2 regions of the Ochrobactrum sp. EDr1-4 genome follow, and region 1 is predicted to be linked to the other one. Evidence: predicted binding sites of a transcription regulator. Region 1 holds the regulator's gene; the other holds the start of a gene.
The links. The regulator LexA, encoded in region 1, represses DNA repair genes until DNA is damaged. The targets are predictions, from matches to a motif close to TGTTCNNNNTGTGTTCNG.
Positions count from the first base shown of each region.

Region 2: a site for LexA is predicted at 4,943-4,960, ahead of ACOZHT_RS22060 (putative DNA modification/repair radical SAM protein). Genes of this name have one in related genera too.

Region 1 covers NZ_JBLZOF010000003.1:221,041-228,971, reverse strand. The annotation lists gene gltA (citrate synthase) at 1-730, opposite strand, end outside; gene gltX (glutamate--tRNA ligase) at 960-2,381, opposite strand; gene ACOZHT_RS12090 (ComEC/Rec2 family competence protein) at 2,635-5,163, shown strand; gene lexA (transcriptional repressor LexA) at 5,224-5,943, opposite strand; gene glp (gephyrin-like molybdotransferase Glp) at 6,064-7,278, opposite strand; gene moaC (cyclic pyranopterin monophosphate synthase MoaC) at 7,302-7,778, opposite strand; gene trpC (indole-3-glycerol phosphate synthase TrpC) at 7,782-7,931, opposite strand, start outside.
Region 2 covers NZ_JBLZOF010000012.1:10,779-18,709, forward strand. The annotation lists gene ACOZHT_RS22040 (sugar-binding transcriptional regulator) at 1-529, shown strand, start outside; gene ACOZHT_RS22045 (hypothetical protein) at 625-804, opposite strand; gene ACOZHT_RS22050 (DUF808 domain-containing protein) at 1,134-2,093, opposite strand; gene ACOZHT_RS22055 (UdgX family uracil-DNA binding protein) at 2,236-3,708, opposite strand; gene ACOZHT_RS22060 (putative DNA modification/repair radical SAM protein) at 3,705-4,937, opposite strand; gene ACOZHT_RS22065 (hypothetical protein) at 5,257-5,511, shown strand; gene ACOZHT_RS22070 (biotin transporter BioY) at 5,713-6,273, opposite strand; gene ACOZHT_RS22075 (CbiQ family ECF transporter T component) at 6,285-6,899, opposite strand; gene ACOZHT_RS22080 (energy-coupling factor ABC transporter ATP-binding protein) at 6,899-7,576, opposite strand; partial or broken gene ACOZHT_RS22085 (IS30 family transposase) at 7,700-7,931, opposite strand, start outside.

The sequences.
Region 1 (7,931 bases):
AACCAGCAAGACGAACGGTCGAGGTCGATGCGTTTTGTTCGTGATCGGCGTGCAGGATGAAGATGCGGTCCATAGCGCGAGCGAGAACCGGATTGACCTTGTAATCGTCGCAAGGCACTGCAAAGCACATATGCAGGAAGTTTGCTGCGAAATCGAGGTCGTTCTTCGGATACATGAACGGCTGGCCGATGTGGTACTTATAGGCCATTGCAGCAAGGGTAGGCACCTTTGCGATCAGGCGGATCGAAGCAACCATGCGCTGATGCGGATCGGTGATATCGGTCGAGTCGTGATAGAACGCCGACATTGCGCCCACGCAGCCCACGATAACCGCCATTGGATGCGCGTCACGACGGAAGCCGCTAAAGAACTTCGTCATCTGCTCGTGCACCATCGTGTGACGTGTCACGCGATAATCGAAATCAGCCTTCTGGGTCGCTGTTGGCAGTTCGCCGTAAAGCAGCAGATAGCAAGTTTCGAGGAAGTCACCATGTTCAGCAAGCTGATCAATCGGATAGCCACGATAGAGCAGCACACCTTCATCACCATCGATATAGGTGATCTTGGATTCGCAAGAAGCAGTCGAGGTGAAACCTGGATCGTAGGTGAAGGCATTCGCATTCTTGTAAAGTGGACCGATGTCAACGACGTCCGGCCCGACAGTGCCTTGTCGTACAGGCAGGTCGAACGTTTTGCCGTCGAGGGTAAAGCTAGCTGTCTTATCTGACATCGTGTTTCCTTTCGTGTCCACTTTTGCTGCCCATGGCAGCTGAAATTTTAATCGTCTCTATAACTTGTCTTCTCAACTTCTACAGGTTTCGCACTTTCGCACGAAACCGATTTTTCAACGCATTATCCAAACGATTTCGACCGCCAAACTATCCCAATGATTTCGCGATGCAATGCGTATTTTGGTCTAATTAAGCCAGTTTTGTCACGTCAGCGTGAATGCTAACAGTTCAAACGATTTGATCTTTTACACGTGCAAGCGACTCTTCGCGACCAAGCACGAACAGAACATCGAATACACCCGGAGATGTCGCACGGCCAGTGAGCGCTGCGCGCAATGGTTGCGCAACCTTCCCAAGTTTGAGGCCAATAGTTTCTGCGTGTGCCCGAACCGCTGCATCGAGCGCTTCAACAGTCCATTCGCCGACTGATTCTAGATGCGGTAGGACACCTTTAAGAATTTCACGACCTTCATCATTGAGCAGGGATGCCGCTTTTTCGTCAAATGCAAGAGGACGCTTGGCGAAAATAAACTTCGCGCCATCTGCGAGCTCGACCAGTGTCTTCGCACGATCTTTCAGACCCGGCATGGCTGTCAGAAGCTGTGCACGTCCCTTTTCGTCAAGCGACGCTTCCAGTTCTTTGCCACCTTCGATTTCAGGCAGTACAGCGATCAATGCGTCAAACAGAGCCTTATCATCGCTGGCGCGCATATAAACGCCGTTGATGGCTTCCAGCTTCTGGAAGTCAAAACGCGCAGCACCCTTATTGATGTCGGTCACGTCGAACCATTCAATCATCTGCTCGGTCGACATGATTTCATCGTCGCCGTGGCTCCAGCCAAGGCGAACGAGATAGTTACGCAGTGCTTCCGGCAGGTAGCCCATCGCGCGATAAGCATCGACGCCAAGTGCACCATGACGCTTCGAAAGCTTGGCGCCATCCGCACCATGAATGAGCGGAATGTGCGACATCTGCGGGACTTCCCAGCCCATACCGTCATAAATCACGGTCTGGCGGGCAGCATTTGTCAGGTGGTCATCACCGCGGATGATGTGCGTAACGCCCATATCGTGATCGTCAACGACAACCGCGTGCATATAGGTTGGGTTGCCATCGGAACGAAGAATGATGAAATCATCGAGATCCTTGTTTGGGAAGCGGACATCGCCCTGCACCGCGTCGCGAACGACGGTTTCACCATCGCGAGGGGCTTTAATTCGGATAACTGGCTTTACGCCTGCAGGTGCTTCCGATGGATCACGATCGCGCCAGCGGCCATCATAGCGTGGTGGACGGCCTTCAGCGCGTGCTTTTTCGCGCATGTCTTCAAGTTCTTCGGGTGTTGCGTAACAATAGTAAGCTTTGCCGGTCGCAACGAGTTCTTCTGCTACTTCGCGGTGACGCGGTGCGCGCTTGAACTGTGAAATTGGTTCACCGTCCCAATCCAGACCAAGCCAGGTCAGGCCATCAAGAATGGCGGCGGTGGCTGCTTCGGAAGAACGCTCACGATCTGTATCTTCGATGCGTAGCAGCATCTTGCCGCCCGTATGCTTCGCATAGAGCCAGTTGAAAAGAGCCGTGCGGGCTCCGCCAATATGCAGATAACCCGTGGGCGAAGGGGCAAAACGGGTGACGACCGGTTTCGACATAACAGCTCCACTGTGTCAGAGCCTCGTTGAATTGCGGCAGGAAGCCGAGCGCGAGGCAGAATTTTGAATATGTAGTGCCCGTTTTCTCACAGTCCACGGGCGATAAGGACTCTCATTGCGAGAACCCTCTCGATTTTGATTGTGGTTCATGTAGCATAGGCAGCACGGTGTGCAAGCGTTTCCCAATTCTTTCGCACCGTTGGGACGTGCTTCTTTAGATGAAGCGCGGGCACTTTTGCAGTCAGGCGGGGGCATGACGGGCATAAGGGAAAGACAAGAGGTCAGCGAGCGGGCATTTGTCAAAGACATGCCTGAAGGTCTTGCGCGTGCCTTGCTTCCCGAACCGTGGTTACCAAACGAACGAGCTGACATTTATCCCGTCGCTTTACCGGGAAGGAAACTGACACCTTTCGAGCGTGTGCGGGAACTGCCGAGTAGTTCACGTCAGCTTTTCATTGCAGCGCTCAGTCGTGAAATAGGGCGCGGAATATTTTTTCTTCTTTTTCCCGTTTTTATGGGTTTGGGAGCTGTCGTCTATTTCACGCTCTCTTATGAGCCTGAATGGTTGCCCATTTTGTCTGTTATTGTGGCTGTTTGTTTAATACGGTTTTTATTCCGAAAATATTTCCTCGTATCACAAGCAGTAACACTCGTGTTGGCGGTATTATTGGGGATAGTTGCGGGAAAGTTCGAGACTGAACGACGAAGTACGCAATTGTTAGGTTCTGAGGTCGCAACGCGTATCACTGGCAGAGTTGTCGGCTTAGAATATCGCGATAACGGCAGTTGGCGTGTGACGCTCGAATTGCTTGAAACGCAAAGACCCAAACTTCGCTATTCGCCGCAACGCATCCGGATTACCGCGCGTGATATACCAGCCAAAACGGAAATTGGCAGCGGCTTGACTGGTTTCGCTCGCTTGCGTGTACCTTCTGGCCCTGTTCGACCAGGAAACTACGACTTTGCCTTTCATGCTTATTTCGGAGGGATAGGAGCGAATGGCTTCTTTTTGGGAACACCGAAAGTCGCTGATGTGCCAGCGCCAAGTGAGATATTTGCTAAAATTTCGGGCGCTATCGCCCAATTACGGGTGCATGTTTCTGAACGTATTGCGGAAGTGCTTTCAGGCGAGGATGGGAGTGTTGCTGCCGCGCTGATCGCCGGAGAACGAGCGGGGATAAGTGAAGAAACAAATGAGGATCTGCGCAAAGCGGGTCTCGCGCATATCTTGTCCATTTCCGGTTTACATATGGTGTTGGCTGCGGGTGTCGTGATGATGTCATTGCGATCAATATTCGCACTCGCGCCAGCGTTTAGTGCCAGATATCCGGTCAAAAAAATCGCTGCATTTCTCTCGCTTCTAAGCTGCACGTTCTATCTGGCAATGTCAGGTGCTGACGTCGCTGCACAACGAAGCTATGTGATGATTGTTGTGATGCTCTGCGCGTTGTTGGCGGACCGTGCGGCGATCAGTATGCGCAATTTGGCGATTGCCTCAGTGGCAATGATTGCAATCTCCCCGCATGAAATTCTGGGGCCAAGCTTTCAAATGTCGTTTTCAGCCACCGCAGGCCTGATTGCAGCATTTGCTTGGTGGAGCGATAGGAAATCTCGTAAACAAACAGCGATTGAAGATCGTCGCGCCAAGCCGCGCGGGATCGTTTCAAAAATGCTTATACCAGCTGTCGCGACGGGAGCGACGTCTATTGTTGCCGGTGTGGCCAGCGGAATTTTTGCAGCCTATCATTTCAATAATACGGCTCCGTTTGGACTCGTTGGCAACGTATTGGCGCTACCCGTTATCTCTATATTGGTTATGCCATTCGCAGTGTTGAGCCTGTTATTGATGCCGCTGCATCTCGATTGGCTACCATTGCAGATTATGGGCTTTGGCGTTTTACTGGTGAGACATATTGCAAGTTTTGTCGCCAGCTTTTCGCCAGATGGTAATCCGGGTGTTATGCCAGCAAGCACGCTTATTCTCTGGACACTGGCGCTTGTTATAGCGGTTGTGTTTACAACAAGGATGCGATGGTTGGCGTTACCGTTCGTAGTGATCGGACTTGCCATATTTATAAGAACACCGCTGCCAGATGTTCTTGTGAGTGAAGATGCGAAATTTGTGGCTGTTCGGCTGCCCGATGGAAATTTTGCGGTCAACCGTAGCAGGCCTCCAAAATTTACTGCGCAAAACTGGCAGACGGCCTATCTGATTAAAGAGTTTATTCCGCCGCAGGTGGTAAAAAAACAGAGCCCAATATCAGCTGAGGAAGCCTTTGTTTGCGAAGAAGGCTTGTGCACGATCCCGCTGCGGGACGGTAGAATGCTGTCTTATACCGCAGATGAAGGAATGAAAGAGGTTGCCTGCAACATTGGTGATGTCGTCATTCTTGCTATAGCCGGAAAGGAACTGAGCTGTGAGCGTTCCAATGTTTTGATGGTTGACCGACAGGAACTAGCCTTAAAAGGCACCTTGGAGCTCAGGCTGGGGTATAAGCTGCTACGTGTAAGCGCTTCTGCGATCAACTATGACGAAAACGGTATTACGCAAGAGAATAAAATTTACCGCTTCGCCCGAACCAAGACGACTAATTTAGCCGGCTACACTGATCAATTGACCTTTTCGGTCGATGCGCCAACGCGCCCGTGGCATTTGCATCGTCTCTATTCGCGAGCGGCGAGGGGGCTTCCTGATCGCGAATATCAAAAGAGAGCAGGCATTGAGAAAAGCAAAGCTTACGACGCGACACAAAACCTTACAGAATTCTCAGAGCCGCTTTAATTCATCGCACTGCTTAAGAGGAATCACAGTGAGCTGCACGTTTCCTCAAAATGCAGTCATTTAATAGCGCCGGATGAGACCGATTAGCTTACCCTGCACCCGCACACGATCTGGACCGAAAATGCGTGTTTCATAAGCGGGGTTAGCTGCTTCCAGAGCAATAGACGCACCTTTGCGACGGAAGCGCTTCAATGTTGCTTCCTCATCATCGACGAGTGCGACAACGATTTCTCCCGGATTGGCTGTCTCGCCGCGCTTAATGATGACGGTGTCGCCATCAAAAATTCCGGCCTCAATCATCGAGTCGCCTTTGACTTCCAGCGCATAATGCTCGCCAGCGCCCAGCATTTCGAGTGGCAGGCTGATAGAATGTGTTTGATTTTGAATTGCTGAGATTGGCACACCTGCTGCAATTCGCCCCATCATCGGTATGGAAACAGTCGCGGGAGCGTCATCATTTGCCGTAACAGGGGCAGGACGTACCGGCGGTGGTGGAGCTTTGCCGAGGCTTCCTTCGATGACACTTGGGGCGAACTTCTTTTGCGCGTTCAAGCCCGGAGCAATTGAATCTGGCAGGCGAAGAACTTCCAGCGCACGAGCGCGGTTGGGAAGCCGTCTGATAAAACCACGCTCTTCCAACGCCGTAATAAGGCGATGAATGCCCGATTTTGAAGCCAAATCGAGAGCCTCTTTCATCTCGTCAAACGACGGAGGGATGCCCGTCTCTTTAAGACGTTCATGAATGAACAGCAGAAGCTCGTGCTGTTTACGGGTCAACATGCGCTATACCCTCCGGACCAGAATCAAATAAAAACAAAACCAGAACGAACCCTATATGTTCCAGTCTTGTTCCGCAATGGTTTTAAAATGATTAATGGTCGAGAGAAGGGGCTGAGTTCTTTACAGCATCAAGATTGTGCAGGCATCGCCAGCGTCTGCTGCCGGGGCATGCTCATCCCGGATTAGCAATGCTTGAGAGCGAGCCAGTGCCGAAAGCATCGACGAATCCTGAACGGGGAAAGGTGTTGCAATCAGTGTGCCGTCAGATGCCTGACTAACGGTCGAGCGTACATAGTCGCGCCGGTGATCATTGGCTTTCATCGCCTCACCGAGCTTGGCTGGGCGTATATCTGCGTTCAGCTGCGTGCCGGAAAGTTTGGCGACAAGTGGGCGCAGATAAACAAGGCTGCATACAAGGCTGGAAACCGGATTTCCCGGAAGCCCGATAACATGCACTGTTTTGTCAGAAACTGTTTTGCGCCCATACATCAGCGGTTTACCGGGGCGCATTGCGATTTTCCAGAAATCGAGATCAACACCACAATTCTTTAAAGCGCCGTGAACGTAATCGCGATCTCCAACGGATGCGCCACCAATCGTCACCAGAATGTCGATGCCATCTGCAAAAGCTTCGCTGATTGCTGTTTCTATTTTGGCCGGATCATCAATGATGATGCCCATATCTTTCGGCTCACCACCTGCACGACGAACGATTTCCGCAATGCCGACACTGTTAGAGGCGACGATCTGGTCAGGGCCGGGGATTATTCCGGGCCGAACAAGTTCATCGCCGGTAGCGAGTATTGCGATACGCGGCTGACGAAACACTGAAATTTTTGCATTGCCGCTCGCTGCTGCAAGCGAAAGCGCTGGCGCATCAAGAGAACGACCGATTGGTAGCACCACGTCGCCGGGCGCAAAATCGAGGCCAGCGCGACGGATATGGCGGCCTACGTCTAATCCCTCACGAATCTTGAGCTTTTCACCTGATCGTTCAGTATCTTCCTGAATAACAATACTATCAGCACCAGTGGGCATGGGTGCGCCGGTAAAAATGCGTACGGCTTCGCCTCGTTTGAGCGCGCCTTCAAAGCGTTTGCCGGCAGCTGATTCGCCGATGACAATGAACTCAAGGGGATAGTTGATGCGTTCGGGCGCGATTATCGCATAGCCATCCATCGCCGAGCAATCAAAGGGAGGCTGTTGTAGTTTAGCCTGAACGTTTTCTGCAACGACCCGTCCGCCCGCCTCAAAAAGCGAGATTGTCTCTGTTCCATGCGGTTGAGCACTACTCAGAATGCGTGCAAGGGCTTCATCGACCGGTAACAGCGACATGGGGTTTCCTCTTGTCTGGATAATCAGGCTTTCCAGTCGCCCGACTTGCCGCCGCTTTTTGCCGAAACGCGAATATCGGTAATTTCCATATGGCGATCCACAGCTTTGGCCATGTCATAGATTGTCAGGCAGGTGACCGAAACGGCAGTCAGTGCTTCCATTTCAACGCCGGTACGACCTTTTAGTTTTGCGGTCGCAGACACGCGCAAGCCGGGCAGGGTTTGGTCGGGTTCGATCTCGACGGACACTTTGGTGAGCATCAGCGGATGACAGAGCGGAATAAGATCAGCGGTCTTTTTCGCCGCCATAATGCCAGCAAACCGTGCTGTGCCAATGACATCGCCTTTGGCTGCATTGCCGTCCAGAATGAGCGCCAGCGTTTCTGGCTTCATTCTGACAGCACCTTCGGCAGTCGCCACGCGGTCTGTCTCTGCCTTGTCGCCAACATCGACCATATGGGCGGCACCAGTCTGGTCGATATGGGTGAGCTTTGCCGTCATTATTTATGCCTTGCCAGTCAGAAGTTCGCGGGTGGCGCTGGCCACATCATCTTTGCGCATCAAGCTTTCGCCAATCAGGAATGTGCCAATATTCGACTTTTCGAGGCGCAGACAGTCATCATGGCTGAAGATGCCACTTTCGCCGACGAGGAG
Region 2 (7,931 bases), on a different contig from region 1:
GATTGTGCGCCAGTTGATTGGATCGATTGCCAATCCGCTATTGAGCACGTCAGAAAGCTGTACTACCGAAATAGCGAGCCGGCTTGAAGCTTATTGCGTGAACTTAAACGCTCCGGCGGTTTGTTCCAGCGCATCTTTGGCCTCGGCGTTAAAGGCCGAACCCATTATAAAAGAACAGCTGGATGCTCTGCAAACTTGCAATAAGTCTATTTTCTCACTCAGTCCATGCACTCCAGATACGCACGTGGTTCAGTTCAAGATTGCGAGTGTAGACGACATCGAATTCTATCGCAAAAAAGGGGCGGTGGGTATAATTGCAGGCCGGTTTATAGATGCAGACGGACAACCTGTGCTTGGTGAACTCGACGAGCGTATTATCGGAGCGGACCACGCCTTGTTGAAAAAGATGGAAGGCCTCATGGTTGTAAGCGGCAGCTTTAAGCTTGATGCAACTTTAGCTGCTCTTAGAGGAGGATTCGCCGATCATTTGGTCATTGATCAACGAACGGCAAGTGATCTCTGCTCATAAGGCTTCTTAGGGTCTTTATTTTTGATGAATTGATTGCTATTTTTAGCAATTATTTGTTCATAGAAGGAGCCTGGGAAAACGTCGGCAACTCATGTTCAACACCATTGCGGAGTTTGCAGACTGCTCTGCGTGTAAGGAGCAGGCCCAATGAACATATGGCGACCGTTTTGGAACTGAAAGACCAGATGCGCCTGACTGATTGAAAGATCTGCCGTATCGTCAGGATAAGCAAGGCCCATTTGTCCGTCAGTTCCGAGAAAATAGGAGCCGTTCACGCCGCGATTGATCGAGGTGCGCAGATCTGAAGCAACATCGCGGAATTTGCGCGGTTGGCCTGTGCGAAGCCACGCACCGCTGAGTAGCGTAACCCGGTCATAGGCAAGTCCAGCCTGAGACTGGCCGGGAAGGGTGGAAAAACGATGCTGATAACGTTTGCGGAATCCCTCACCGATTGCATCGGTATAAAGGCCACTTGTGGGAGCACATCCAGTTCGCGGGGTGTCAGTTGATGGGATGGTCGGATCAGGCGCAACTGGAGCATAGGCCCCATCTATTGTTTAGTTTCATATAGCGTATATTGCCCCTCCAGAATTTCGATTAAATTTCATGCCGATCGTGAAACAAACTTCAAAGCTGGATTTATAATTTTCGATATGAATATTACAACTGCAGTACCTAATATGAACCCAAAAACTCCATCAGCAAAAGCTGTAGCAATCCAATTTATCATGCCTGCAAGATTTGTGGTTACCTGGCCGGACAACATAGCTGCTAAAGTAGAGATACCTTCAAAGGGTTGGTGAATGCCAAATTCGTGGAGACTATGTATGAAGATGTTACCACCAACCCAAAGCATTGCTGCCGTTCCAATGATGGTCAGAAGGTGTAGCAATTTTGGTACTCCATGCACTGTCAATCGGCCGATGGTTCGCGTTACCGAAAAACGCCCCTTTGTAGCCAATAAGACACCGAAATCATCAAGTTTAACGATGACTGCGACAACGCCATAAACCAAAACGGTAATCATGATACCGACCGTAAGCAGGGTTCCAATCTCGACCCAGATAGAATTTGTTTCGATCATGGAGAGCGCCAGCGTCATGATTTCCGCAGAAAGAATAAGGTCGGTTTTAATGGCACCTGCAACGCGCTTCTCTTCAAGTGCAGTAGGGTCTTTATCGAGACTTCCTTCAGCATTTGCGTGGTCGTGGCCAGGAAATATCTTGTGCCAGACTTTTTCAGCACCCTCAAAACAAAGATAAGCACCACCGATCATCAAAAGTGCGGTGATTGCTATCGGCATGAAATAGTCTAGCAATAAGAGCGCAGGGATCAGCAAAGCCTTGTTACGCAAGCTCCCGAGCGCGATTTTTCCGACCATTGGTAATTCGCGTGCAGCCGTTATGCCAACGACATAATTCGGTGTAACAGCTGCGTCATCAATCAAAACGCCAATCGTCTTAGTGCCAGCTTTTGCAGCATTTGCCGCTATATCATCAACAGAGGCTGCTGCAATTTTAGTAATCGCCGCGACATCGTCTAGAAGGGCCAAAAAGCCACTCATCCTATTCGTTTCCTTATTAACCGATGGCACAAGGATTAGCACATCAAGAGATAATTTGCTTTGAGTATCACAACTGACCTTAAAAAGCTCGAATCTTACCGCTAAGATTAATTGATATCCTTATTGTAACAAGGGTGATAAATCAGCTTAGTGAGATTGACATTCGCCTTATCTGGTCGAAATCCTCGAAAAACTGTGCTAGCGCATCGTTGCGTTTTCCGCTGTCTGGTATTCGTAAAATGTAAGAAGGATGGACGGTCACAAAAAGTGTCCGTTTATCTTGCATGGCTATCGTCTGACCACGTATATCCTCCAACCTATCTTTCTGGCCGGTGAGAGAAAATAACGCGGTGGAACCCATCGCTACGATTAGCTTTGGCTGCACATTTTTTATTTCCTGTGTCAACCACCAGCGACAGTGCTCAATCTCAGTGGTATTTGGCCGCTGGTGGATGCGTCGCTTTCCGCGCGGTTCATACTTAAAATGTTTAACTGCATTGGTAAGGTATAGCGTATTTCGCTCTAAACCCGCTGCCGAAAGGGCTTCATTCAAGACGCGCCCGGCAGGTCCGACAAAAGGCTGCCCTGCAAGGTCTTCCTGATCACCCGGTTGTTCGCCGACAATCATGACACGCGCACTGGTTGGACCTTCGCCAAACACCGTTTGTGTAGCACGGCAATGAAGATCGCACCGATTACAATATCGCGCACTTTTCTTAAGAGCGTCAATCGTATCGACCTCATCGACCGGCGCGGTCGGAATACGGACAGCAGCTTTTTGCAGGCGATCATGGAATGGCAATGGGTTAGTGGCTTGCTTCTGCCCCATCTCAACCACCCTCGCTTCGGCACCTGCAATCAGGTCAGGAATGAGGTCTGCCTCTGGAAGGTTCTTCCAATATTTCTTCGGCATTTCCGTCATCATCATCTTTACCTTCAATCGCGCTGGGTTGAAGGTAGATGCATAGTAAGTACGCCAAAGCTGCTCCGTTTCATCATTAATGTCTGGCTTGATAGCTGACTCAGATGAACAACGCAGGTTTTCACCATCCCAGGAAGCGGATCCGTGGGGCGTAGTGATTATCCAATCCATATCATTGAAACGACGCTGGAAAAACGGAGCAACTCTCTCAACAATGAAATGATCTGGTTCGAACCATGCCATAAATCGTCTACGACCTACGACGTCTATTGGAAGTGCTATTTCCTTAAACCGAACAAAGGCTGTCATTTTATGATAATCACGACTAACAGATTTTAGCATGCGATGTGCAACTGCAACGTCTGCGTCCGACTTGAAATCCAATAAATGTCGTTCTGACCTTAAGCGGTAGAGAAGCTTATACAACAATCCGAAGCGGCTAGGGTCTGAGTGACAAATCACGGCTTCCGCTAGCCGAAGAAATGCCGGAGGAACATTGATTGCGGCAGCGCCACTCTGCTGAGCAGTTTCACCAGGTCTTCGGTTGTCATCCTGCTCAAACAATCCCTGACGCTCATCTTGAAGTCGCCAGTCAATATGTCTTGGTTGAACATTCGCGAGAAGAAACTGTCTCGCAGCATCCCGCCACTCGGAAAAATTCCCACGCCCCTCAAGGAAGCAGGTTTCTATCATAGCAGCGACAATTGCTGTGGCTTAGGCATGAACATTGACCTTAGATCTGTTCGATCAATCAGCCGATGCGGCGACCAGCCTTCCGCTAAAATAAAGGTCTGTACCTTTTTCAAAGATACGCCGAGCCGGCCTATATCTTCGAGCCGCAGGCGCTTCAAACGCCGTGATGATACAATAGAGTTTACCGTTTTCGTGCCGAAGCCTGGCACACGAAGCAGAGCCTCTTTGTCGGCACGATTTACATCTACTGGAAAATTTTCACGGTGGCCAAGTGCCCAGGCCAATTTAGGATCTATATCCAAATCAAGCATTCCATCGGCCGATGATGAGGTAATTTCGCTGATATCGAACCCATAACACCGATAAAGCCAGTCGGCTTGATATAGCCGATGCTCACGCATGAGAGGAGGCTTGATCAGCGGCAAGTATTTTGAAGAATCCGGGATTGGGCTGAATGCTGAATAATAAACGCGCTTCAATCCGTAACTACCATAGAGCCGAGCACTTGTACCAAGTATGGTCGCATCGTTTGCAGCATCAGCACCGATAATCATTTGCGTGCTTTGACCTGCTGGCGCAAATCTACGCCGCCGCTTGGTTTGTAGGCTCGGTTCAGCCATATCCTCAATTTTCATACGCAGATTTCCCATTGATCTGCGAATGTTTTCTGGCCGCTTTTCAGGCGCGAACTTGCTGATACCAGCATCCGTCGGCAATTCGATATTAATCGACAAACGATCCGCATATAGACCCGCCTCATCGATCAGTTGCGGCGAGGCTTCCGGAATGGATTTAAGATGAATATATCCCCGAAAATTATGCGTGGTGCGGAGCTCTCGGGCGATGCGCACCATTTCTTCCATGGTGTAATCAGAAGAACGAATAATACCCGACGAAAGAAACAAGCCTTCGATGTAGTTGCGTCGATAAAATTCAAGCGTCAACCACACGACTTCTTCAGCCGTAAACCTCGCACGCTCGACATTGCTCGATGATCTGTTGATGCAATAAGCGCAGTCGTAAATGCAAAAATTTGTCATCAAAATTTTCAGAAGCGAAATACATCGGCCATCTGGCGCGTAAGCATGGCAGATGCCGGAGCCTTCTGTCGAACCAAGTCCGCCAGATGATGCGGAATTTCGTTTAACAGTTCCACTCGACGCGCAAGAAGCATCGTACTTTGCAGCGTCAGACAGAATGGCCAAACGTTCTTTAAAAGACTTTTTCATCAATTTGTTCACTATATGTTCCGATATGAAATGTCAAGACACGCGCCGCGCTCGTTTGAAGCGATCCGATAAATAATTGGTCATTGTTTCAGCAATTATTGTGCTTGATCTATTTAAGCGTTTGGGCATTGTCAGTCATGAAACAATCTATCACTTTTTGTAATCTGCTGATGATCGATAGTGGATAGGTTGATTAGGCTACTACAACCTGTGCCAAATGGTCCCCCGATCAGGGACACCAAATCTTTCTCTTGCTCAAGATAACGTTAACTCAGAGTTTCGCGGCAAGTACAATCAATCCCTGCAGTGTGGTGCCTATATGGGAAACTTCACAATTCTAGCCCAAAAAATTGACGACCAAAAACTGGCGGTAGCTTTTGAATCCGTAACTGAACGTTATATGTATGAGATTGTGAATTATGACGGCAAGCTGGGTATTACAAAAGATGATTCTGTTGACGAGTTGAAGATACTGGCTGCCTCGCTTGAAAAGGGCCGATCTGGTTACAGCGAGAAAGAAATTGCAAACATGACGAAATTTTGTGCGCCCGAAATTCTTCCGCTTCTCGAGTAATTTGCTTATACGCGCTGAACGCCATCAAAATAGTGCTTTCCTGCAAAATATTACTTAGTTGCTAAGCACTCGCTGAAGCCCAAAATATAGCAAAGCTGCCGCGAGCGCAGCTTTAAATTTTAGGGCATTATTCAAAAGCTCACGTTCTCCAGCCGACCCAAAGCTATAAATGTTATACTAAAGGGTGACGATGGCCTCAGTTCATCCAACCCGAAATCGGCTTCCGAAATTGACGGTTAAAAGGAGGCTGACATAAGCGGCGATCGCTGCTTTGATCAAATCGCCTGGTACAAAGATCAGGTTGCCTATAGTTGCCTCTGCGAGTGTCAGACCTGCCGCAAAAGCAAGCCAGGCGATCCCGAAAGCGTGATCGATAACAACACCCAGGGCTGCTGCAACGAAAAAGCCAAAGGCCAGTTTCCCGCGGCCAGTGATGCGATGAGCCACCTTGTCAGATAACCAGCCCGTTACAAACGCGGCCGGCAGGAAGCCGACAAGATAGCCGGCTGTCGGGCTGAGGAATACTGCAAGACCGCCTCGTCCTCCAGATAAGACTGGCAGGCCGACTGCGACAAGCACCCAAAGCAGAAGCACGGTCAAAGCACCGGCGCGGGCGCCCAGCACGGTTCCGGCCAAGAGTACACCCATGCTTTGCGCATGAATGGGGACGGGAAAAAAACCGATCATGATGGGCGGGATCAGCCCCAAAACGACGATGATTGCTGTAAACAGAGCGATGAGAACCAGGGACCGGGTGGACATTCTTTGAACCTCTATTTGCGCTTTGGTGCGGTAGTGCGAATATTACGGGCGTCAATGGCATTGGCGATTTCGTCGGCGCTCATGATAGTAGCGATGATGATTGGCCCGATGATAGTGGATGGGCGCAGCTTAAGCCCTCTGGCGCGATGCGCATCGACGACATTCCGGTAGCGCGCATGGATTTCGGGCACGAAGCGGACGACGAGGCCTATGGCCAATCCGATGTCTCTTGCATTGGCAATGCCGAGCTTTTCCAGTGGACGGGCGAGGCTTGTAATGGTGTCGATAAACTGTCCGGCTGTCGTGGTTACTGTGACGACAGTAGCAAACAGGCTGAGTGACCCCAGCCGAAGCAATATGATCGAGGTCGCTTCCGGACCTCGAGCAAACAATGTCCAGATGCCCAACGCGACAATAGTGAAGAGGAGTGGCCAAGCCTTGATCCACTGTACAAACGCGGGGCGGCAGCACAGCAACGTTACTGCGACTAGCGTACCAGCCAGCCAGGCCAAGACGAGAGGGGAAGCCAGCGCGAACAGCAGTACGCTATACGCGAAAAGCGCAAAGAGCTTGGCTTCCGGTGGAACTCGGTGGATCAGACTTTTATCCAAGGTGTCCAAGCTCATCACGCAGCGAGCTTCAGATAACGGCCGACAGTTTCTGCGGCGGAGCCATCATGAACGAGAGTACCTTCGTGAAAGAGGAGCACGCGCGGGAAATCCGCAACAAGCGCCAGATCATGGGTTACGACGATGACATCCTCGTCGAGGGTTTGGATCGTCCGCTCGACAAGGTTTCGGTTGCGAAGATCAAGTTGATTGGTGGGTTCATCCATGATGATAATGTCAGGAGCAGTCGCGAGTACTGCTGCGAGGGCCGCAAGTTGCACTTCCCCGCCCGACAACTCATGCGCTCGTCGCTCCAAAAGGTGAACTATACCGACACGCTCAAGCGCATCCAATACGGCTTGATCGATCTCAGCCCTGACAAGACAGCGCGACTGGAGGCTAAGTGCAATGTCCTCCTTTATTAGCGGCAGCACGATCTGATTTGCCGGGTTCTGAAATATGTAGCCAACTGCTGCACGGGCTTGGGCGGCATTCGTTGACGTATCATGGCCGTTCGTGATGACGCGGCCAGATGACGGGAGCAGAAGCCCGTTAATAAGCCGTGAGAATGTACTTTTCCCAGAGCCGTTTAAGCCAATGATGCCAATGCGCCTCTCGGTCAACCTCAACGACAGCGGCTGTAGCACCACGCGCCGATCAAAAGTCACCTTGGCGTGATCAAATACAATGTCCATTGTCGGAACCCAATTGTTGCGTGATTGACCTCGCTTGTCGTGGTAAAAAAGTCAAGGTTCATGTGCTGGCCAGCTTTGGAAAAGCTATCCCAGGTGCATCATGCCTGTGGTGAGGGTATCTGATTATGCTGCATCCTGCAAAAATTTAGAAAAGCTCTCAGTGGGTGTCTTAAATCCAGGACACTTGCGCGGTGTTGTATTGAGATTATGGGCGAGGGCGGTCAACTGCGCCTGACTGACCTGCGCCAGGTCAGTGTTGCTGGGTAAATACCGTCGAATGCGCTTGTTGATGTTCTCAATAGCACCTTTCTGCCAGGGTGAGTTTGGGTCGCAAAACCAGCTTCTTGCCCCCTTT